DNA from 4 places in the Shinella sp. HZN7 genome. Region 2 is predicted to be linked to each of the others. Evidence: riboswitches for the same ligand, from Rfam matches in the RefSeq annotation. Region 2 holds a riboswitch; each other region holds the start of a gene.

Region 1 (5,653 bases), 1.3 Mb from region 2:
GGCCGGGCGAACGGCTTCCGGCCAATGCCGGCCTTGTCGTCCTGCCGGGCTCGAAATCGACCATCGCGGATCTCAGGGATTTCCGTGCCGCCGGCTGGGACCGCGACCTTGCCCTGCACATGCGCCGCGGCGGCCGGGTCATCGGCATCTGCGGCGGCTACCAGATGCTCGGTAGCCGTGTCACCGACCCGCTCGGCATCGAGGGCAGTGAACGGGAGGTCGAGGGGCTCGGCCTGCTGGCGGTCGAGACCGAGATGGCGCCGGAAAAGACTGTGCGCAACAGCACGGCCCGCTCGCTGCAATATGACGTGCCGCTCGAAGGCTATGAGATCCATCTCGGCCGCACCACCGGGCCGGATGCGCTGCGTCCCTCCGTCAGCATCGACGGGCGGCCGGACGGCGCGCTCTCGCCCGACGGGCGGGTGATGGGCACCTATCTGCACGGCCTTCTGTCGAGCGACGCCTATCGCGCCGGGCTGCTTGCCGATTTCGGCATCGAGGGCGGCGGCTTCGATTACCGGGCGAGCGTCGATGCGGCGCTCGACGGCGTGGCGGCGGAGCTGGAGGCGGTTCTCGATCCGCGCTGGCTCGATGGCCTGATTAAACCGGCCTTCTGAAACGTTCAGACATCGGGTTCCTCCGCTGCCGGCCTGCCGCACCAAAGTTGCGCCAGAATTCGGTGCGAGGAGTGACGGAAATCCGCCCGGGATCGCCGGGCGCTTGCGCCTTCGCGCGATCCGAAAGGGTGGGATATATGGGTTCTGGACCTCTCGCACGCTCCGTTCTGGTGCGGCTCGGCATTGCCGGCATCGTCGGGTTGTCGCTCGCCGGCCAGCCGGCGGTCGCCTTTGCCCAGGCTGCGACCGGCAAGGAGGCCGGCAGCGCCGGCAAACGCTGGGAAGAGGAGTTCTCGCTCTGGCAGAAGGTCTCGGCCGGCAGCGATGTCGCGCAATATGAAGGCTATCTGAAGCAATATCCGAACGGTACCTTCGCCTCCATGGCGCGCCTGCGCATCGCCGAACTGCAGGCCGCCGCCAAGGCGAAGCCGGCGACGGGCGCCTCCGAGCAGGCCGAGGCGGATGCCAAGGCCAAGGCCGACGCGGCGGCGGCCGCCGAAAAGGCGAAGGCTGAGGAACAGGCTGCCGCGGAAAAGGCCAAGGCCGAAGAAGAGGCCCGCAAGACCGCAGAAGCCGAGAAAGCCAAGGCGGATGCGGAAGCGGCGCGTGTGAAGGCGGAGGAAGAGGCGCGGAAGGTGGCGGACGCCGAGAAGGCGAAGGCCGAGGCGGAAGCCGCGCGCCTGAAGGCCGAAGAGGACGCGCAGAAAGCGGCGGAAGCCGAGAAGGTGAAAGCCGAGGCGGAGGCGGCGCGGCTGAAGGCGGAAGCGGACGCCAAGAAGGCGGAGGAAGCCGCCGCGGCGCGCAAGCTTGCCGAGGAAAAGGCTGCGGCCGAGGAGAAGGCGCGCGCGGAAGCCGCTGCGGCGGAAAAGGCCCGCGCCGAAGAGGCCGCCCGCCTGAAGGCGGAGACGGAAGAGAAGGAAGCGGCCGCCCGCAAGCTTGCCGAGGAGCAGGCCGCCGAGGCCGAGCGGCTGAAGGCGGAGGCCGCTGCCGCTGCCGAGAAGGCCAAGGCGGAGGAAGCCGCCCGCCTGAAGGCCGAGGCCGAGCGCCAGAAGGCCGAAGAGGCCGCCGCCGCGGAAAAGGCGCGTGCGGAGGAGGAAGCCGCTGCCCGGCGCGAGGCCGAGACCCGGCGCGTAGAAGCGGAAAAGGCTGCCGCGGCCGAGAAGGCGCGGATCGAGGAGGAGGCCGCCGCTGCCCGCAAGCTTGCAGAGGAAAAGGCCGCCGAGGTGGAACGGCTGAAGGCGGAAGCCGCCAAGGCCGCTGCCGACGCCGAGGCCAAGGCTGCCGAGGCGGCCCGCCTTGCCGAGGAAGCCGAAAAACGCGCCGAGGAAGCGGCCGCCGCCGAACGGGCCGCGCAGGCGAACGACACCGCGGCCCGCGAAAACGAAGCGCAGGACGCGGACACGAAGAACCGCGGCCTTGCCGTAGAACAGGCCGACGATGCGGCGAAACGCGAGGAGGAGACCTTCCAGAAGGCCGTGCTCGACGGTTCGGAAAAGGCCTTCCGCGCCTATCTCGACGCATATCCGGACGGCCGCTTCGTCGCTGATGCGCGCGAGCGCCTTGCGGCGCTGGCAGACACGGCCCGGCAGGCGGCCAAGCCGAAGCAGGAAAGCGAAACGGCCACCGTCGAGACCGAGCGCAAGGCCGAGCAGCCGGTCGTCGATCGCCGCGAGGCCTATATGGATCGATCGACCCGCGTGCAGGCGCAGCGCTGGCTGAGCATGCTCGGCTTCAACACCTATGGCGTCGACGGCGTCTTCGGCTCGCGCACCCGCGCCGCGATCGCCGCCTGGCAGGGCTCGTCCGGTTACCGCGCCGACGGTTACCTCTCCCGCCAGCAGTACCGCGCCCTCCGGCAGGCGGCGCAATATGCCGAGGCCCGGCAGAATCGCCAGCGCCGCTACCAGCAGGACTATGACGTGCTCGAAGGCCCGGTCGACGGCTATTACGAGCGCTACTACCGCGACGACGGCTATTACAATGGCGGCGGTGGCGTGGTGATCATCCCCGGCTATTGAGATCGCGACGGCCGGACGGCGGTTTCAGCACAGGTGATGACGCTGCCGGTCGATTGACTTCGCAGGGGCGGAAGCATAATCATCCGGAATATTGGATGGTTCCCGGATCCGGAAACGGATCGGGGAGTAAATGGGAATGTGACGCGGCGGACCCAATCAGGGCGCTGCAATCACGGCCGACCCCGCGACTGTAGAGTGGCGAGGGACGCCCATCCGGACGGGAGGATCTGCGCGGAAAGGGGCAATGGTGCCTTCGCCCCGCGTCTTGACGACCAGCCGGAAAAGCCACTGGGTGGCATCGCGATCAGCAGAGGTTGGACGCCTCTTTCTCTACGAATCGTCCGCCTTTTCGCGATGCCGGAGCCTGGGAAGGCGAGGGTGCCCCGCAGGCGTTTTGGACGCCGGACGCTGCGAGCCAGGAGACCTGCCAGCCAATGTAAGGGCATTTCGTCCGACCTGGGGAGGTTTCCCCGCTGCCTGCACGGAGGTTGTCATGGCTGTTTCGACTACGTCTTCTGTTACCCTTTCCGCAAACGATCGTCTCGTCGCCGGTGTCCTCGCTCTCCTGCTCGGCGCCTTCCTGGTCTTCGGTGCCGGCCTTGCGAATTCCGCCGTGCTGCACGACACGGCCCACGATACGCGTCACTCCTACGGCTTTCCCTGCCACTAAGGAGTTCTTGACATGATCGTTCGTTATCTCCTGGCCGCCCTGGTGGCCGGGCTGTTCTCCGGCGTGCTGATGACGGCCGCCCAGGAGGCCCGTGTCGTTCCGCTCATCCTGCATGCCGAGGAGTTCGAGGGCGGCGACGAAGCCGCGCCCGCCGCGGAAGGCACGACGCCCGGCACGGAAGGCGCCGCCCAGACGCAGGACCATTCTTCGCTCGGCGCGGTCATCCTGGACGTCGCCTCGGCGCTCTCGCCGGTCTCCGTCGCCTATGCCCACGAGGGCGAGGACCACGAGGAGGGCGGCATCATGTTCGGCATGAGCCGGTTCTCCGGCACGCTGCTCGCCAACCTCGTCACGGGCGCCGGCTTCGGCCTGCTGCTCGCCGGCCTCAGCCTCGTTTCCGGCCATCCGATCACGGTGGCGAACGGCGCGCTCTGGGGCGCGGCGGGGTGGCTTGCCGTGCACATGCTGCCGGCCATCGGCCTGCCGCCGGAGCTTCCGGGCTTCCCCGCCGCCGATCTCGGCGACCGCCAGGTCTGGTGGATCGCGACCGTCATCCTGTCGGCGGCCGGCCTCTACCTGCTGTTCCTCAAGCAGAACATCGTCGCCAAGGTCATCGGCATCGTGCTGATCGCGGCGCCGCAGGTCTATGGCGCGCCGCAGCCGGGCGACATCTCCAGCAACGTTCCGGCCGTGCTCGGCGCGGAATTCGCCGTCGCCGCCCTGGCCACGACCCTGTTCTTCTGGATCGTGCTCGGCCTCTCGCTCGGCTTTGCCAACGAGAAGATCGCCAAGGCTGCCTGACATGACATCGACATCGCCCGGAGCCGTCCTGGTTCTGGGCGGTGCGCGTTCCGGAAAATCCGCTTTTGCCGAGAGGCTGGTCGCTAAGACCGGCCTCTCGCGTCATTATATCGCCACCGGCCGCGCCTTCGACGACGAGATGCGCGCGCGCATCGCAAGGCACCGGGAGGATCGCGGCGATGGCTGGCAGACGCATGAGGAGCCGCTGGCGCTCGCCGCGCGCATAAGGGACGTGGCGCGGGCCGACAGGGCCGTGCTCGTCGACTGCCTGACGCTGTGGGTGACGAACCTGATGCTGGAAGAGCGGGACATCGCCGCCGAATCCTCCGGCCTCCTGGAGGCCATCCGGCAGGCGCCCGGCCGCATCGTCCTCGTCTCCAACGAGGTCGGCCTCGGCATCGTGCCTGACAATCGCATGGCGCGCGAATTCCGCGACCATGCCGGGCGGCTGCACCAGCAGGTCGCCGCCCTCGTGCCTGAAGTCTATTTTGTCGCGGCCGGACTGCCGCTGAAAATGAAGGGTTGAGCCATGCTGCAACAGAAGATCCCCGCCACCGTCATCACCGGCTTCCTCGGCGCGGGCAAGACGACGATGATCCGCAACCTCCTGCAGAATGCGGGGGGGAAACGCATCGCGCTCATCATCAACGAGTTCGGCGATCTCGGCGTCGACGGCGACGTGCTGAAGGGCTGCGGCGCGGAGGCCTGCAGCGAGGACGATATCATCGAGCTCACCAACGGCTGCATCTGCTGCACCGTCGCCGACGACTTCATCCCCACCATGACGAAGCTCCTGGAGCGGGAGAACCGGCCGGACCACATCGTCATCGAGACCTCGGGCCTTGCCCTGCCGCAGCCGCTCGTCGCCGCCTTCAACTGGCCGGAGATCAAGACGCAGGTGACGGTCGACGGCGTCATCACCGTGGTCGACAGCGCCGCCGTCGCCGCCGGCCGCTTTGCCGACGATCACGACAAGGTGGATGCGCTGCGCGTTGAAGACGAAAACCTCGACCATGAAAGCCCGCTGGAAGAACTGTTCGAGGACCAGCTCACCGCCGCCGACCTCATCGTGCTCAACAAGACCGACCTGATCGATGCCGACGGCCTGAAGTCGGTGCGTGACGAGGTCGCCTCCCGCACCGCCCGCAAGCCCTCGATGATCGAGGCGAAGAACGGCGAGGTCGCCGCCGCCGTGCTGCTCGGCCTCGGCGTCGGCACGGAGGACGACATCGCCAACCGCAAGTCGCACCACGAACTGGAGCACGAGAACGGCGAGGAGCACGACCACGACGAATTCGACAGCTTCGTCGTCGAGCTGCCCGCCATCGCCGAGCCGGCCGCCTTCATCGAGCGCCTCAAGGGCGTGATCGCCGAACATGACGTGCTGCGCGTCAAGGGCTTCGCCGACGTGCCCGGCAAGCCGCTGCGCCTGCTCGTCCAGGCCGTCGGCAGCCGCATCGACCACTATTTCGAGCGCGCCTGGGCCCCCGGCGAGACCCGCGGCACCCGCCTCGTCGTCATCGGCCTGCACGACATGGACGAGGCCG
Region 2 (5,653 bases):
GCACGAGCGTCAGCGGCCCCGGCCAGAAGGCCTCGGCGATCATGCGCGACAGCGGATCGAAGACCGCGTGCTCCTCCGCCATGGCAAGGTCCGCCATGTGGCAGATCAGCGGATTGAAGCGCGGCCGGCCCTTCATCTCGTAGATGCGGGTGATGGCCAGCGGGTTGGTGGCGTCGGCGGCAAGGCCGTAGACCGTCTCGGTGGGAATGGCGACCGGCACGCCCCGGCCCAGCGCCTCGCAGGCCCTTGCGAGCGCCGCCTCCGCATCCGTCCGCGTATCCACGATGTCCGCCATGTCGCCCTTCCTTGTCGGGGCTTCCTTTACAGGGCTTTTCCGGCAAAAGCCAAGGGTCGCCGATTGCCTAAAATGCGAGCGACCGGATTAGATCGGCCGAAAGCGGTGGCTGCTATGGAAGGTTGAAAGATCCAGCAGCAGGTTCGCAATGATGGCGCACAAGAAATCCTCGACGACCGACATCGCCTTGCGCGTCGCAACGGCCATGAAGCAGATGGGCATAGACGGGCTGCCGCGCAATTACGAGCTGGTCTACGAGGCCTATGCCGGCTGCAATCCCGATCTGGTGCGCGACTTCATCGCGCTCGGCAAATACAAGACGCAAGCCGCGCTCGACGAACTCGGCCGCAAATACCTGCCGCACCACCACGAGGCAGGCGTGCTGCAGCGCTCGGCCGGCGCCATCAGCAACGAGATGGCCAATTTCATGGACCTGCTCAGCCAGGAGCGCAGCTCGCTGTCGGATTACGGCCGCCTGATCGGCGAGGCCTCGCAGGTCATCCGCGATGCCGGCAGCCTCGGGGAGGGCGCGCTCGGCTCCTCGCTGGAGGCGCTGCAGCGCGCAACGGAACTGCGCGTCACCCACACGGCGGAAATGGCGGAGAAGGTTGCCGCGCAATCGGCCGTCATGGACGGCATCCAGAAGGAGATGGCGGAGTTCGAGGCGATGAAGTTCGTCGATCCGCCGACCAAGCTCGGCAACCGCCGCGCCTTCAACAAGGCGCTCGCCCGCGTCTATGCCAATCCCTCCCTGCCGATGCTCTGCGGCGTTGCCATTGCCGAGGTGGATGCCGAGCGCCGCTTCTCCCCCGGCCAGATCGAGGCCCTATCGGACCATCTCGTCACCTTCTATGGTGGCCTCATCCGCCAGGCCTTCCCGGCCGGCGAGCTTGCCGTGCGCTTCGACGGCCTGCGCTTCGGCTTCGTGTTCCACACCGCCGATGCGGGCGAGGTGACACGGCTGATCGACCTCCTGCGCGCCGCCTTCCAGACGGTGGCGCTGCGCGATCCGCGCACCGGCCGCAATCTCGGCCACCTGACGCTTTCGGCGGGCGTGTGCATGACGGAGAGCGCCGACAGCGCGCTCGACCTTTCCTCGGCCTGCGAGCGCGCGCTGGCGGAGGCACGCAGCGCGGGCGGCGACCAGATCGTCGTCTACGGCCGCGGCGACGAGGTGCCTGCCGGCAAGGAATGGCTGATCTACCGGCCCGCCTGATGGAGGGGGAGGGAGCCTAAAGCGCGCGGATGATCTTGCGCAGCGCCTCGTCGCGTGCGCCGAGCATGAGCACGTTCTTCATGGCGAGCTTCGGATCGTCGGTGCGGAAGAGCACGCCGTTGCCGCGCACCTTGCGGTCGATCTGCAGCCGGCCTTCCTCCTCGGCCGGCGTGATGGCGACGGCGAAATACATGCGCCCCGCCTTCTTCGAGATATCGGCGAAGAACTGTTCCTCCTCGCCGATCTCGGCGAAGAAATTGGCCATGTAGAAGGCCCATTGCACGTTCTCGAATTCCGCGAAGCGGGAATTGGCGACGGTGATGTGGCAATAACCGAGATGCGGCGTCCGGGCGAGCGTACGGTGGAAGATCAGCTTGGGAAAGCGGATCGACTGATGGAAGCCGTTGATGCGGTCATGCGTGACAATGCCGGCATTCTCCAGCTTGCGGCCGGTGCGCTCGGCCACCTCATGGTAGCTGAGATATCGCTTCTCGCTCGGGCTCCAGCTTGTGTTCCGGTCGATGCGGCCGGTGCGCAGGAACTCGGTATGGACGGCCGGTTTCGGCTGGTTCGCGCGCTTGTAGGCGACCGCGTCGTAATAACGGAACTTGGTTTGCTGCACGCGCCGGCACTCCATCCTCACGCCCCGATGCGGTGAAGTTTATGGAAACGGCGTTAAACATTCCTTGCCGGGCCGCTCCCTCTTTTTCCGCATGTTTCGGATGGGTCGCAATATGACAATTGTGTCGGCGCGCCCGCCAGGTTGCCCCTGGCGTGGCTTTGGTGCCTGTTATTTTGGCATAATTGATTGAAATATATGCAGTAACAACCGTGAACATCTCGCCGGGCATCGTTTGTCTCCTGTCGTCAAATCGGAATGGCATGTCGCTATCTGACATGTCGTTTGCTGAATCTTGCGCTTAGATAAGAACACTCGAGGTGCCGTTCTGACGAAGAGCGGAGAATTGGGAAGCCGGTTGAAATCCGGCGCTGCCCCCGCAACGGTGGAGGAGAAAAGCGCGGCGAGACGCCACTGGACGGAAAGGTCCGGGAAGGCGCCGCGATGGTCCGGAAGGACGCTCCTGAGCCCGGAAACCAGCCTTGGGTGTGATCGTGACTGGCTGCGGCGGGCGGCCGGGAAGCGTGCAGTCCGTGCGCCCCCGCGCCCGGATGCCGTCTCCTTCCGTGCGCCTCATCCCCAATTTGATATCGAGGATCCGGCATGGACATCAGCAGCGACGTGCTCCGCAAGCTCAAGAACCGGCGCGAGGGCCACAGCCTCGAGCAGGCCTTCTACATCGACCCCGACCATTACAAGCTGGACCTGGAGACGATCTGGTATCGCGACTGGCTGTTCATCGGCCATGACTGCGAGATCCCGAAGGCCGGCAACTATTTCACCGTGCAGGTCGGCGACTACCCCGTCGTCATCACCCGCGACCGCACGGGCACCGTGCGCGCCCTGCACAATTCCTGCCGCCACCGCGGCTCGCGCGTCTGCACGCAGCACCGGGGATCCTCCGCAAAGCTCGTCTGTCCCTATCACCAGTGGACCTACGAACTGGATGGCTCGCTGCTCTTCGCCCGTCACATGGCCGAGGATTTCGACAAGAGCCAGCACGGCCTGAAGCGCGTGCACTGCGAAACCGTCGGCGGCTATATCTTCATCTGCCTCGCCGACGAGGCGCCGGATTTCTCCGCCTTCCGCGCGCTGGTCGAGCCCTATCTCGCCCGTCACCGTCTCGGCGAGACGAAGGTCGCCTTCGAAAGCACGATCGTCGAGAAGGGCAACTGGAAGCTCGTCTGGGAGAACAACCGCGAGTGCTACCATTGCGCCGCCAACCATCCCGAACTCTGCCGCACCTATCCGGAAGCCCCGAGCGCCACCGGCGTGCAGGGTGCCAAGGACGATCCCGTCATCGCCGCGCACTGGGAAAAATGCGAGGCGGCGGGCCTGCCGAGCGAATTCCGCATGTCGCCGACCGGCCAGTTCCGCGCCGCGCGCATGCCGCTCATCCAGGAGGCCGAAAGCTACACCATGTCCGGTGCCCGCGCCGTCCAGCGACCGCTCTCCAACGATGTCCTGGAAAGCCATATCGGCACGCTCCTGCTGTTCCACTACCCGACGACGTGGAACCACGTGCTCGCCGACCACGCCATAACCTTCCGCGTGCTACCGCTCGGCCCCGAGCTGACGCAGGTCACGACCAAGTGGCTCGTCAACAAGGATGCCGTCGAGGGCGTCGATTACCGTCTCGACGAGCTTACCCATGTCTGGACCGAGACCAACGACCAGGACCGCCGCATCGTCGAGGAAAACGCCTTCGGCATCCGCTCCCCGGCCTACCAGCCCGGCCCCTATTCGCCGGAGGACGAGGGCGGCGTCATGCAGTTCGTCGAATGGTATGCGAATTTCATGATCGACCGGCTCGACGGCGCCAAAAAGCCGCTCTCGCGGGTGGCCTGACATGACGATCGCCAGCCATTTCCGCCACTTTGACGAGCTTCATCCGTGGAACGACCGCCAGCACATGCTGGAATGCATCGCCGCCACGGTGGAGACATCGGATGTGATGACCTTCACCTTCCGCTCCGATCGCGACAACTGGTTCCGCTACCTGCCGGGCCAGTTCGTCACGCTGGAGCTGCCGGTGTCGGAAGACGAACCCGTCATGCGGACCTATACGCTCTCCTCGACGCCCTCGCGGCCCTTCTCCGTTTCCGTGACGGTGAAGGCGCAGAAGGGCTCGATCGGCACGCGCTGGATGTTCGACACCCTGCGCCCCGGCATGCGCCTGAAGGCCTTCGGCCCGCTCGGCGACTTCTCCCTCGTGCGCTATCCCGCCGAAAAGTACCTCTTCATCTCGGCGGGTTCCGGCGTCACGCCGATGATGTCCATGACGCGCTGGATGTCGGATTGCGCGCCGCAGTCCGACGTCGCCTTCATCACCTGTGCCCGCAAGCCCGAGGACCTCTTGTTCAAGGCGGAGCTGGAATGCCTCGCCGCCCAGATGCCGAACCTTGCGCTCGGCTTCGTCGTCGAGGGGCACAATCCGCGCGACGGCTGGCATGGCCTGCGTGGCCGGATCGATGCAGCGCGCCTCTCGCTGCTCGCGCCCGATTTCCGCGACCGCACCGTCTTCTGCTGCGGCCCGGAGCCCTTCATGCGCGGCGTGCGCGACATGCTGAAAGTCTGCGGCTTCAACATGGACCGCTACCACGAGGAGAGCTTCCAGCCGGCCGCCGCGCCCGCCCCGGAGGCGATCGCCATCCGCGCGGGCGCCGGCGAGCAGGAGATCGATGCCAACGCCGTTTCTACCGTGACCTTCACCATGGCCGGCAAGGACGCCCAATGCCCGCCCGGCCAGACGATCCTGCAGACGGCGCGCGCTGCGGGCGTGCGCATCGGCGCGGCCTGCGAGGGTGGCCTTTGCGGCACCTGCCGGGTCATGAAGGTTTCGGGCGAGGTGGACATGCGCCACAATGGCGGCATCCTCGATGACGAGATCGAGGAGGGCTACATCCTCGCCTGCTGCTCGCGGCCCATCGGGGATGTGCAGATCGAGGCGTAGGAACGGGACCTCAGAAATCCTGGTAGTTCAGCGGCGTGACCTCGACCAGGCGGCGGCCGAGCGTGGTGGTCGCGGTGCCCTTCGCCATGATGCCGGCGCGGACCTCCGCCGTCACGGCGACGGGGAACGAGGCCACCGCACCCGAGGCGAGCGTGACGGCGCCGACCGTCTGCGCCCCGGTGCCGGCTTCGGCTTCGGCCGTCACCGTGGCCTTGAAGGCGCCGCCCGCCGGGATGGAGGCGGTGAGCATCTCGTCGACGGGCTCGAAGGGCTTTTCCGGCAGGAGTTCGCCGAAGGCCCAGGCCTTGCCGAGCGCCGCCTTCGTCATCGGTGCCACGTTGACGTCGATATCGGTCAGCGCGCCCTTCACCCGGTAGGGGCAGCGCCGCTTCGAGCAGTTGACGCCGGCGGAGAATTGCCAGAGCGCGTAATTGTCCCAGTTGCCCATCGGGAAGGCGCCCTCGATGCCGGGCTTGTAGCGGGCGTACCAGAGCGGCAGGCGCGAGAGGATGCGGTACTTGTCGCGGTTGAGCGCGATGTGCCGGGCGGTCGAATGGTTGGTGTAGAGCA
Region 3 (5,653 bases), 880 kb from region 2:
GCGACGCCCCCTCGCCTTTTCTCAGAAATCCCAGTCCTCGTCCTCGGTCGCCACCGCCTTTCCGATGACATAGGACGAGCCGGAGCCGGAGAAGAAGTCGTGGTTCTCGTCGGCGTTCGGCGAGAGGGCCGAGAGGATGGCGGGATTGACCTTGCAGGCCTCGGGCGGGAAGAGCGCCTCGTAGCCGAGGTTCATCAGTGCCTTGTTGGCATTGTAGTGCAGGAATTTCTTCACATCCTCGGTGAGGCCGACGCCGTCATAGAGCTCCTCGGTGTATTTGGCCTCGTTGTCGTAGAGCTCCAGCAGGAAGTCGAAGGCGAAGTCCTTGATCTCCTGCCGCTTTTCGGCGCTCAGGCGCTCCATGCCGCGCTGGAACTTGTAGCCGATGTAATAGCCGTGCACGGCCTCGTCGCGGATGATGAGGCGGATCATGTCGGCGGTATTGGTGAGCCTGGCGCGGCTCGACCAGTACATGGGCAGGTAGAAGCCGGAATAGAACAGGAAGCTTTCGAGGAAGACGGAAGCGACCTTCTTCCTGAGCGGGTCGCCGGAGGCGTATTGCTCCAGGATCAGCGCGGACTTGCGTTGCAGGAACTCGTTCTCCTCCGACCAGCGATAGGCGTCGTCGACATCCGGCGTCAGGCACAGCGTCGAGAAGATGGAGGAATAGGAGCGCGCATGCACCGCCTCCATGAAGGCGATGTTGGAGAGCACCGCCTCCTCGTGCGGCGTGGCGGAATCCGCCATCAGCGTCACCGCGCCGACGCCGTTCTGGATCGTGTCGAGCAGGGTCAGGCCGGTGAAGACGCGGATGGTGAGCTTCTGCTCCTCGGCTTTGAGCGTCGCCCAGGACGGGATGTCGTTGGAGAGCGGCACCTTTTCCGGCAGCCAGAAATTGCCGGTCAAGCGGTTCCAGACTTCGAGGTCCTTGTCGTCCTCGATGCGGTTCCAGTTGATGGCGCGCACGGCGCTGGCGGCCTTCGGGGCCTTGGTCTTCACTTGGATGTTCATGGTCGTCACCGATATCAGAGGGCGCAGGAGACACAGCCCTGCACTTCCGTGCCGGACAGCGCCATCTGGCGAAGGCGGATGTAGTAGATGGTCTTGATGCCCTTCTTCCAGGCGTAGATCTGCGCCCGGTTGATGTCGCGCGTCGTCGCCGTGTCGCGGAAGAACAGCGTCAGCGACAGGCCCTGGTCGACATGCTGCGTCGCCGCCGCATAGGTGTCGATGATCTTCTCCGGGCCGATCTCGTAGGCGTCCTGGTAATAATCGAGATTGTCGTTGGTCAGGTAGGCGGCCGGGTAGTAGACGCGGCCGATCTTGCCCTCCTTGCGGATCTCGATCTTCGAGACGATCGGATGGATCGAGGACGTGGAGTGGTTGATATAGGAGATCGACCCCGTCGGCGGCACGGCCTGGAGGTTCTGGTTGTAGAGCCCGCCCTGCATGACCGCGGCCTTCAGCTCCAGCCAGTCCTCCCGGGTCGGAACATGGATGCCGGCCGTTTCGAAGAGCGCCTTCACCTTTTCCGTCGCCGGCAGCCATTCGGCCTCGGTATATTTGTCGAAATAGTCGCCGGAGGCGTATTTCGAGTTCTCGAAGCCCTTGAAGCTGACGCCCTTCTCCACCGCCAGCCGGTTCGAGGCGCGGATGGCGTGGTAGGTCACCGTGTAGAAATAGATGTTGGTGAAGTCGATGCCTTCCTGCGAGCCGTAGAAGATGCGCTCGCGGGCGAGGTAGCCGTGCAGGTTCATCTGGCCGAGGCCGATGGCGTGGCTGTCGTCATTGCCCTTCTCGATAGAGGGAACCGAGGAGATGTGGCTCATCTCGGAAACAGCCGTCAGCGCGCGGATGGACGTCTCGATGGTCTGGCCGAAATCCGGCGAGTCCATCGCGGCGGCGATGTTGAGCGAGCCGAGATTGCAGGAGATGTCCTTGCCCATCCTGGCGTAGGACAGGTCGTCGTTGAATTCGCTCGCCTCGCTGACCTGCAGGATTTCCGAGCAGAGATTGCTCATGGTGATGCGGCCGGCGATGGGGTTTTCCCGGTTCACCGTGTCCTCGAACATGATGTAGGGATAGCCCGACTCGAACTGGATCTCGGCGATGATCTGGAAGAAGTCGCGCGCCTTGATCTTCTTCTTGCGGATGCGGCCGTCCTCGACCATCTCGCGGTACTTTTCCGTCACCGAGATCTCGGTGAAGGGCACGCCGTAGACTCGCTCCACGTCATGCGGCGAGAAGAGGTACATGTCCTCGTTGTTGCGGGCGAGCTCGAAGGTGATGTCGGGAATGACGACGCCGAGCGACAGCGTCTTGATGCGGATCTTCTCGTCCGCATTCTCGCGCTTGGTGTCGAGGAAGCGCATGATGTCAGGATGATGGGCGTGGAGATAGACCGCGCCAGCCCCCTGCCGTGCGCCGAGCTGGTTGGCGTAGGAGAACGAATCCTCCAGGAGCTTCATGACGGGGATGACGCCGGAGGACTGGTTCTCGATCTGCTTGATCGGCGCCCCCATCTCGCGAAGGTTGGTGAGCGACAGCGCCACGCCCCCGCCCCGCTTGGAAAGCTGGAGGGCCGAATTGATCGAGCGGCCGATGCTCTCCATATTGTCCTCCACGCGCAGCAGGAAGCAGGACACGAGCTCGCCGCGCTGCTTCTTGCCCGCATTGAGGAAGGTGGGCGTCGCCGGCTGGAAGCGGCCGGACATGATCTCGTCGACGAGGTCGCGGGCAAGCGCCTCGCTGCCGCGCGCCAGCGTCAGCGCCACCATGCAGACGCGGTCCTCGTAGCGCTCCAGGTAACGCTTCCCGTCGAAGGTCTTCAGCGTATAGGACGTGTAGTACTTGAACGCCCCGAGGAAGGTCGGGAAGCGGAACTTCTTGTCGTAGGCGCGGTCGAAGAGATCGCGCACGAAATTGAAGGCATACTGGTCGAGCACCTCCTGCTCGTAATAGCCCTCCGTCACCAGATAATCGAGTTTCTCCCGGAGGTTATGGAAGAACACGGTGTTCTGGTTGACGTGCTGGAGGAAATACTGCTTGGCCGCCTGCCTGTCCTTGTCGAGCTGGATCTTCCCCTCCTCGTCGTAGAGGTTCAGCATCGCGTTCAGCGCGTGGTAGTCCAGCGCCGTGATTTCCGGGACCTTCGCCGGCTTCTCGCCCGTGCGCGGCACCAAAGAGTTCATCGTGTCCAAAATCGTTCCAGTCCCTGTCTGACGTTGTCGACGTCCTCATCCGTGCCGAGCAGTTCGAAACGGTAGAGGAACGGCACGGCGCATTTCGCGGCGATGATGTTGCCCGCGACGGCGTATCCCGTGCCGAAATTGGTGTTGCCCGCCGCGATCACGCCGCGGATCAGGCTTCGGTTGCGCGGATTGTTGAGGAAGCGGATGACCGGTTTCGGCACCGCCCCCTTCTCCCCGCCCCCGCCATAGGTCGGCGAGACCAGCACGAAGGGCTCCTCGACTTCCGGCGGTTCCTCCGCCGCATCGACCGGCAGGCGCAGGGCGTCGATGCCGAGCCTTGCCACGAAGCGGCGGGTATTTTCCGACCGGCTGGAGAAATAGACGAGCCCGGCCATGGCCCCGGCTCAGGCGAGCGCGCTGATCATGTCCGGGCGAAAGCCGGCCCAATGCCGCTCGCCGGCAATGACCACCGGAACCTGGCGGTAGCCGAGGCCCTGCACGAGGGCGAAGGCCTCGGCATTCTCGGAGATATCGACGATGCTGTAGTCGATGCCCTGGCGGTCGAGCGCGCGGGTGGTCGCGGTGCACTGGACGCAGGCGGGCTTGGAATAGACGGTGATCGACATGGCTTTCCTCGTTTTTTTTCAATCAGGCATGGGAAATCGTTCGGCCATCCGCCGATGGCCGTGCGATGAATTTCAAAGGGTACGGGCGGCTGTCTGCCGACGGCCGGGCGCGGGGCGCCGCCTACTCGCGCGGAGGAACTGGAAACAGGATCGACATGACCTCACCCCGAGACATTGCAGCAGGGTATCGGGGAGACGGCGGGGCGGCATCCTTCCGCAGCCCGACGCTCGCCATCCGGACACCCCGCCCGTGGACGTTCATGGACGAGGCAGGTCTCCTGGCTTGCGGGTCGCCGCATCCGTTCGCCTTCCCAAGGCATTGGCGCCTCAGTGGCTTATTCGAACGAATGCTCGCCGCTTACAGTTGCGGGGGCAGCTCCGGACAATCGCGGCCATCATGGCCGCCCCGGATTCCCGTCTTAGCCTTCGATCCTCTCGAATCGAAGGAACCTCGAACACAAGATATAGTAGACGAGGTAAAAAATGCGTCAATCACTATGATGGCTTATCAACGGTTTCGTCACGGCGGACGGGAACGGGCCGGTCCCGGCCGTCCACCGCGACCATGACGAAGCGGCCCTTCGCCGTGCAGGCGCGCGCGCCGCTCATCAGGTCTTCCGACCACAGTTCGACCGCGACGGTCATCGACGTGCGCCCGACGCGAACGACGGTCGCGACGGTGTCCACGATCGCCCCCACCGCGACCGGCGCGCGGAAATCGACCCGTTCCGAAGCGGCGAGCACCGTGATGCGCCGGCCGTGGCGTGTCGCCGCGACGAAGGCCGCCCTGGTCATGGCGGCGAGCGCCTCGCCGCCGAACATGCGGCCGAAACTGTTCGCCTGGTCGGCGAAAACGATGTCGCTCGCGCATGGGCCGAGGCCGGCCTCCTCCCGCACCGCCGCCACGGGCGGAAGGCACCAGCCCGGCGCTGCATGCGGCGGCGGAACGGCGACCATGCTGAAGCTGCCCCGCGTGCACAGCCGCCGCTCGCCGCTGACGAGGCCCTCGGCCACCATCTCCACCTCCACCGTCATGGATTTGCGGCCGACGCGCGTGACGCGTGCCACGAGTTCGACCAGTTCCCCGACACGCGCCGGGGCCTGGAAATCGACGCGATCGACGGACGCCGTCACGAAAGGCACGCGCCCGTGGCGGGTGGCGGCGATGAAGGCGATACGGTCCATCAGCGCGAGCCCCGCGCCGCCGAAGAGCGTTCCGTGATGGTTCGTATCGCCGGGAAAGACCAGGGCGATGAGACGGCTGGGCGGTGCCGGGATCGCTCCCGGCACCGCCGTGTCTTCGAGCGCGCGGCTCATCGCGCCGTCACCGCGGCGTCCTGCGGGCCGTCGGCATCGCGCAGGCGCCGAGCGGCCTCGACCATGTTGACGAGCGCCGGCCTCACCTCCTCCCACTTGCGGGTCTTGAGGCCGCAATCCGGATTGACCCAGAGCTGGCGATCCTGAAGGCGCTGGCGGGCGAGCGACAGGAGACCGGTCATCTCCTCGGTCCCGGGCACGCGCGGCGAGTGGATGTCGTAGACGCCGGGGCCGATCTCGTTCGGATACCGGAAGTTCCGGAACGCATCGAGAAGCTCCATCTTCGAGCGCGAGGTCTCGATGGAGATCACGTCGGCATCCATCGCCGCGATGGCCGGGATGATGTCGTTGAACTCCGAGTAGCACATATGGGTGTGGATCTGGGTTCCGTCCGCCACGCCGCTGGAGCACAGGCGGAAGGCTTCGACCGCCCAGTCCAGATAGTGCCGCCAGTCCTTGTGGCGGAGCGGCAGGCCTTCGCGAAGGGCGGCCTCGTCGATCTGGATCATCTTCGCGCCG
Region 4 (5,653 bases), 1.4 Mb from region 2:
AGCGAGGGGGTGATGAGACCGGAGAGGCCGATGATGTCGACCTTCTCGGCCTTCGCCGTTTCGAGGATCTTCGTCGCCGGCACCATGACGCCGAGGTCGATGATCTCGTAATTGTTGCAGGCGAGCACGACGCCGACGATGTTCTTGCCGATGTCGTGCACGTCGCCCTTGACGGTCGCCATCAGGATCTTGCCCGCGCTCTGCCGTTCGCTGCCGCCGCCATTGGCGAGCTTTTCGGCCTCCATGTAAGGCAGCAGAACGGCGACGGCCTGCTTCATCACGCGGGCGGATTTGACGACCTGCGGCAGGAACATCTTTCCGGCGCCGAAGAGGTCGCCCACGACGTTCATGCCGGCCATCAGAGGGCCTTCGATGACGTGCAGCGGGCGTTCGGCGTTCTGCCGCGCCTCTTCCGTGTCGATCTCGACGAATTCGGTGATGCCGTTGACGAGGGCATGTTCGAGGCGTTTTTCCACCGGCCAGTCGCGCCAGGCGAGGTCGCGTTCCCTGGCTTCCTTGCCGGCAGTGCCCTTGAAGCGTTCGGCGATGTCGAGCAGGCGCTCGGTGGCGGTGCCGCCGGCCTTCGGTGCGCGGTTCAGCACCACGTCCTCGCAGGCCTCGCGCAGTTCCGGCTCGATCGTATCGTAGACGGCGAGCTGGCCGGCATTGACGATGCCCATGTCCATGCCCGCCTGGATGGCGTGGTAGAGGAAGACGGCGTGCATGGCTTCCCGCACCGGCTCGTTGCCGCGGAAGGAGAAGGAAAGGTTGGAGACGCCGCCGGACACATGGACATGCGGCAGCGTCGCGGTGATTTCGACCGTCGCCTCGATGAAGTCGACGCCGTAATTGTCGTGCTCCTCGATGCCCGTCGCGACGGCGAAGATGTTGAGGTCGAAGACGATATCTTCAGGCGCAAGGCCGGCGACTTCGGTGAGCAGCCTGTAGGCGCGGGTGCAGATCTCCACCTTGCGCGCCTTCGTGTCGGCCTGGCCCTTCTCGTCGAAGGCCATGACGACGACGGCGGCGCCATAGGCGCGCACCAGTTTGGCGTGATGCAGGAAGGCTTCTTCGCCCTCCTTCAGCGAGATCGAGTTGACCAGCGGCTTGCCCTGCACGCATTTCAGGCCCGCCTCGATCACCTCCCATTTCGACGAATCGATCATCACCGGAACGCGGGCGATGTCGGGCTCGGCGGCGATGAGGTTGAGATATTCCACCATTGCCCTTGTGGAATCGATCAGGCCCTCGTCCATGTTGATGTCGATGACCTGCGCGCCGTTCGCCACCTGGTCGCGCGCGACATCGAGCGCCGCGGCATAGTCGCCCGCGGTGATCAGCTTGCGGAATTTCGCCGAGCCGGTGACGTTGGTGCGCTCGCCGACATTCACGAAGGGGATGGCCTCGGTCAGCGTGAAGGGTTCGAGGCCCGAGAGGCGCATGTGGCGCGGGATGTCGGGGATTTCGCGTGGCGAGTGGCGCGCGGCGGCCGCGGCGATGGCGCGGATATGGTCCGGCGTCGAGCCGCAGCAGCCGCCGACGATGTTGACGAGGCCATCGCGCATGAAGCCCTCGATCTGGGCGGCCATTTCCTCCGGTGTTTCGTCATATTTGCCGAAGGCGTTCGGCAGGCCGGCATTGGGATAGGCGCAGACGAAGGTCTGGGCGACGGACGAGATCTCCGCGAGATGGGCGCGCATGGCATTGGCGCCGAGCGCGCAGTTGAGGCCGATGGAGAAGGGCTCGGCGTGGCGCACCGAATTCCAGAAGGCCTCCGGCGTCTGGCCGGAGAGCGTGCGGCCCGAGAGGTCAGTGATCGTGCCCGAGATCATGACGGGCAGTTCGATTCCCTTTTCCTCGAAGACCGCGCGGGTGGCGAAGATCGCCGCCTTGGCGTTCAGCGTGTCGAAGATCGTCTCGATGAGGATGATGTCGGCGCCGCCGTCGATGAGACCGCGCACCTGGTCGGCATAGGCGATGCGCAGATCGTCGAAGGTGACGGCGCGGTAGCCGGGATTGTTGACGTCCGGCGAGATGGAGGCGGTGCGGTTCGTCGGGCCGAGCGCGCCGGCGACGAACCGGCGACGTCCGTCCTTCTCGGCGGCCCTGAGGCCGGCGCGGCGGGCAAGGCGCGCGCCGTCGCGGTTGAGTTCGTAGACCATGTCCTCCATGCCGTAGTCGGCCTGGGCGATGGTCGTGGAGGAGAAGGTGTTGGTTTCCAGGATGTCCGCGCCGGCGAGCGCATAGCGATAGTGGATGTCCTCGATCGCCGCCGGCTGGGTCAGCGTCAGGAGATCGTTGTTGCCCTGCTGGTGGCAGGCGCAGTCGCCGAAGCGCTCGCCGCGGAAATCCTCCTCCACCAGCTTGAGCGTCTGGATTTCCGTGCCCATGGCGCCGTCGAGCACGAGGATGCGCTCGCGCGCGGCGGCCTGGAGGGCGGCGAGGATCTCGCGTCCGTCGCGCGGCGGCAGTTCGGGGCCGAACAGGGTGTCCAGGTGCGATTTGGCCATGGCAAAGCCCTCCGGTGCAATAATCCTGCACCGGAGATCACATAAAGATATCTTTATGTCAATATGTCTTTATGCGGCTGTGGTCAGTGCACCAGCCGATCCGACCCGGCCAGCGAGGCGAAAAGCGCCTTCAGGCGGGCGATATCCGGATCGACCTTCTCGTAGCGCGAAAGTTTCTGCACCTCCTTCAGCGCCTCGACGGCAAGGTCGGCGCCGCGCGGCTGCCAGAGCAGCCAGGAGATGAAGATGGATTCCGGCTTTCCGGTGCCGGAAGGACCGTCATTGGTGATGGCAAGCATTTTCTTCCCCAATCGGAAAATTGGGGGATGACCGGACGCACGCTGCTGGAACTTCGCCCGGAGGGCGAAAAGCAAGCGCACCACTGGGACACCCCGCCCATGGACGTTACGACTGTCAGGGCAGGTCTCCTGGCTTGCGGGTCATCGCGTCTGTCTCGCCTTCCCGGTGATATCCACCAGTGGCCTGGAGCGACAGCAGCTCGCCGTTCACAGTTGCGGGGGCAGCGCCGGTCTTGGCGCTCCTTTCGGAGCATCGCACCGGCTTCCCTCTTAGCCTCCGAGCCGATCGACTCGGAAGACCCTGACGCCGGCAGACTGGCTTGGGCGAGGCTGCAAGTCAATGGCGGGATCGGTCATGCACAGGCGCGACAAGGGCGTTGGGAACTTTTATCGACCTCGGGCATTTCGCATCCACCGGTTCTATGCGCCCCCTCGCCCTTTACGCGGGGCGGGCGATTCACCAAAACCGCAAATGAGGGTCAATGCTGTGCCATCCGGTCCTGTTGACATGTTGCAAGTCTCTGTCCTTACGGCTAAAAAATGCCGTTTTCATGCACCACGCGGCCAGGATGCCTACCAGCGTGTCGCCTGAGCCATGTCCACCCCATCCGCGCCGTCGGGGCGCTGTTTGGTCGCATGGCTGATCGCGGCACCGAGATGAAGCCTGTCCGCAAGAAACCGTTCGGCACAAAGGCCGTTGCCGGATGGTTCAACATGGCCGGATCCAGAATCAGAAACATGCCCCTTCACAATACGCCGCAAGCCGCCTCGCGCGATGCTGACGCCAAGCAGATCGACTATAACGATTCGATCCGCGCCACCTATCTGACGCTGGAAGAGCTGGCCGAATGCGGTGAGGCCCTGGCGCGCGACAAGAGCGCGCCGCTGCCCGGCTTCCAGCCCTTCGAGTTCCGCGCCCGGCACAAGGAAAACGAGAAGGAAATCTTCCGCGTCTATCGCGCGACGGCCAAGGATGTCGAGGCGGGCGCCCAGATCACGCCGGCGGCCGAATGGTTGCTCGACAACTACTATGTCGTCGAAGAGGCGATCCAGGAGGTCCGCCGCGATTTTCCGCGCCGCTTCTATCGCCAGCTTCCGACCATCGAGGTCGAAGGGCAGGTGATGCCGCGCACGCTGGCGCTCGCCTGGCTCTATGTCGCGCATACCCATAGCGGCGTCTCGCACGAGGGCCTGACGGCCTTCGTCCAGGGGTTCCAGAAGGTCGACGCGCTGAAGATCGGCGAACTCTGGGCGCTGCCCTCCTTCATCCGCTTCGTACTGCTCGAAAACCTCCGCCGCATTTCCAGCCGCGTCGAGCGTTCACGGAAAATGCGCTTCAAGGCCAACGAGGTGGCCGATGAGCTGATCCGCCTCAACGATCCGGAAAAGTCCATCGCGCATCTCCAGTCGCTGGAGAGCTTCATCGACGACAACACCTTCGTGATCCAGCTCCTCTATCGCCTGCGCGATGGCCTGACGGCCTCCGGCGCGGTGATCCAGTGGCTGGAACGCAAGATCGAGAGCCGCGGCAGCGACCTCGAAGAGCTGATCGTCGCGGAGAACAACCGCCTGTCCTCCGGCAATGTGACGATGAGCTCGCTCATCAAGAGCCTGCGTGCGGTGGACGACACGGAATGGCCCGTCTGGTTCGAGAGCGTCAGCCGCCTCGACGAGGCGCTGCGCCAGGGGTCCGACTACAGCGACCTCGATTTCGGCTCGCGCAACAAGTACCGCAACACGATCGAGCGTTTCGCCCGCCGCTCCGGCAAGACCGAGCTGGAGGTGACCGAGACGGCGCTGGCGATGACGGCGGAAGATGCTGCCGCCCACGCGGAAGACCCCGACTACGAGGCCAATGTCGCGGCCTTCCTCGTCGGCAAGAAGCGCAAGCTGCTCGAAAAGCGCATCGGCTACCGCCCGTCGATCGTCCAGCGCATCGTGCGCTTCGGCCGCAAGCTCGACTGGTTCGCCATCGCCGGCCCGAACATCCTGCTGACGCTCCTGGCGATGATCGCGGTCTATTATTTCCTCGACCAGCTCGATATCCCGGATGGCGCCTGGCTGATCATGCTGGTGCTTTTCGCCCTGCCCGCTTCGGAGGGGGCGACGGGCCTGTTCAACACGCTCGTCACCTTCTTCGTCACGCCCTCGCGCCTCGTCGGCTACGAGTTCAAGGATGGCATTCCCGAGGATGCGCGCACGCTCGTCGTCGTGCCCTGTCTGATCTCCAAGCGCGACCACGTCGACGAATTGGTGCGCAATCTCGAAGTGCACTACCTCGCCAATCCGCGCGGCGAGATCTATTTCGCGCTGCTCAGCGACTGGGCCGACAGCCAGGTGGAGGAATCTCCGGCCGACCTCGACGTGCTCGACTACGCCAAGCGCGAGATCGCGACACTCTCCGCGCGCTACGCCTATGACGGCCGGACGCGTTTCTACCTGCTACACCGCCGCCGCCTCTACAATCCCTCCGAAGGCTGCTGGATGGGCTGGGAGCGCAAGCGCGGCAAGCTGCACGAGCTGAATCTGCTCTTGCGCGGCGACGGCGACACCACCTTCCTGCCGGGCGCCAACATCGTGCCGGCGGACGTGAAATACGTCATGACGCTCGATTCCGACACACGCCTGATGCGCGATGCGGTGACGAAGCTCGTCGGCAAGCTGCACCACCCGATCAACCGCCCGGTGATCGACGCGGAAAAGGGCGAGGTCATAGCCGGCTACAGCATCCTGCAGCCGCGCGTCACCCCCTCGCTGACGACGGGCAAGGAAGCCTCGACCTTCCAGCGCATCTTCTCCGCCGACCGCGGCATCGACCCCTATGTCTTCACGGTCTCCGACGTC

Evidence for each region. A riboswitch is a leader RNA that binds a small molecule or an ion and turns the genes downstream of it on or off. The one in region 2 is predicted to bind cobalamin.
Region 1: another riboswitch for cobalamin. It lies ahead of shn_RS10480 (CbtB-domain containing protein); the one in region 2 lies ahead of shn_RS04020 (aromatic ring-hydroxylating dioxygenase subunit alpha).
Region 3: another riboswitch for cobalamin. It lies ahead of nrdH (glutaredoxin-like protein NrdH); the one in region 2 lies ahead of shn_RS04020 (aromatic ring-hydroxylating dioxygenase subunit alpha).
Region 4: another riboswitch for cobalamin. It lies ahead of shn_RS19540 (hypothetical protein); the one in region 2 lies ahead of shn_RS04020 (aromatic ring-hydroxylating dioxygenase subunit alpha).

What each region holds. Positions count from the first base shown of each region.
Region 1 is NZ_CP015736.1:2,168,616-2,174,268, reverse strand. Features, by position in the region: gene shn_RS10490 (cobyric acid synthase) at 1-617, shown strand, start outside; gene shn_RS10485 (peptidoglycan-binding protein) at 755-2,635, shown strand; cobalamin riboswitch at 2,715-3,082, shown strand; gene shn_RS10480 (CbtB-domain containing protein) at 3,129-3,305, shown strand; gene shn_RS10475 (CbtA family protein) at 3,318-4,106, shown strand; gene cobU (bifunctional adenosylcobinamide kinase/adenosylcobinamide-phosphate guanylyltransferase) at 4,108-4,632, shown strand; gene cobW (cobalamin biosynthesis protein CobW) at 4,636-5,653, shown strand, end outside.
Region 2 is NZ_CP015736.1:830,183-835,835, forward strand. Features, by position in the region: gene shn_RS04005 (L-threonylcarbamoyladenylate synthase) at 1-295, opposite strand, end outside; gene shn_RS04010 (diguanylate cyclase domain-containing protein) at 444-1,511, shown strand; gene shn_RS04015 (DUF6656 family protein) at 1,528-2,133, opposite strand; cobalamin riboswitch at 2,432-2,630, shown strand; gene shn_RS04020 (aromatic ring-hydroxylating dioxygenase subunit alpha) at 2,734-3,978, shown strand; gene shn_RS04025 (hybrid-cluster NAD(P)-dependent oxidoreductase) at 3,980-5,083, shown strand; gene shn_RS04030 (glycoside hydrolase family 25 protein) at 5,094-5,653, opposite strand, start outside.
Region 3 is NZ_CP015736.1:1,711,494-1,717,146, reverse strand. Features, by position in the region: gene nrdF (class 1b ribonucleoside-diphosphate reductase subunit beta) at 22-1,011, opposite strand; gene nrdE (class 1b ribonucleoside-diphosphate reductase subunit alpha) at 1,026-3,191, opposite strand; gene nrdI (class Ib ribonucleoside-diphosphate reductase assembly flavoprotein NrdI) at 3,188-3,586, opposite strand; gene nrdH (glutaredoxin-like protein NrdH) at 3,596-3,817, opposite strand; cobalamin riboswitch at 4,068-4,286, opposite strand; gene shn_RS08305 (acyl-CoA thioesterase) at 4,313-5,134, opposite strand; gene metE (5-methyltetrahydropteroyltriglutamate--homocysteine S-methyltransferase) at 5,131-5,653, opposite strand, start outside.
Region 4 is NZ_CP015736.1:4,062,786-4,068,438, reverse strand. Features, by position in the region: gene metH (methionine synthase) at 1-2,510, opposite strand, end outside; gene shn_RS19540 (hypothetical protein) at 2,594-2,809, opposite strand; cobalamin riboswitch at 2,911-3,128, opposite strand; gene shn_RS19535 (GH36-type glycosyl hydrolase domain-containing protein) at 3,548-5,653, shown strand, end outside.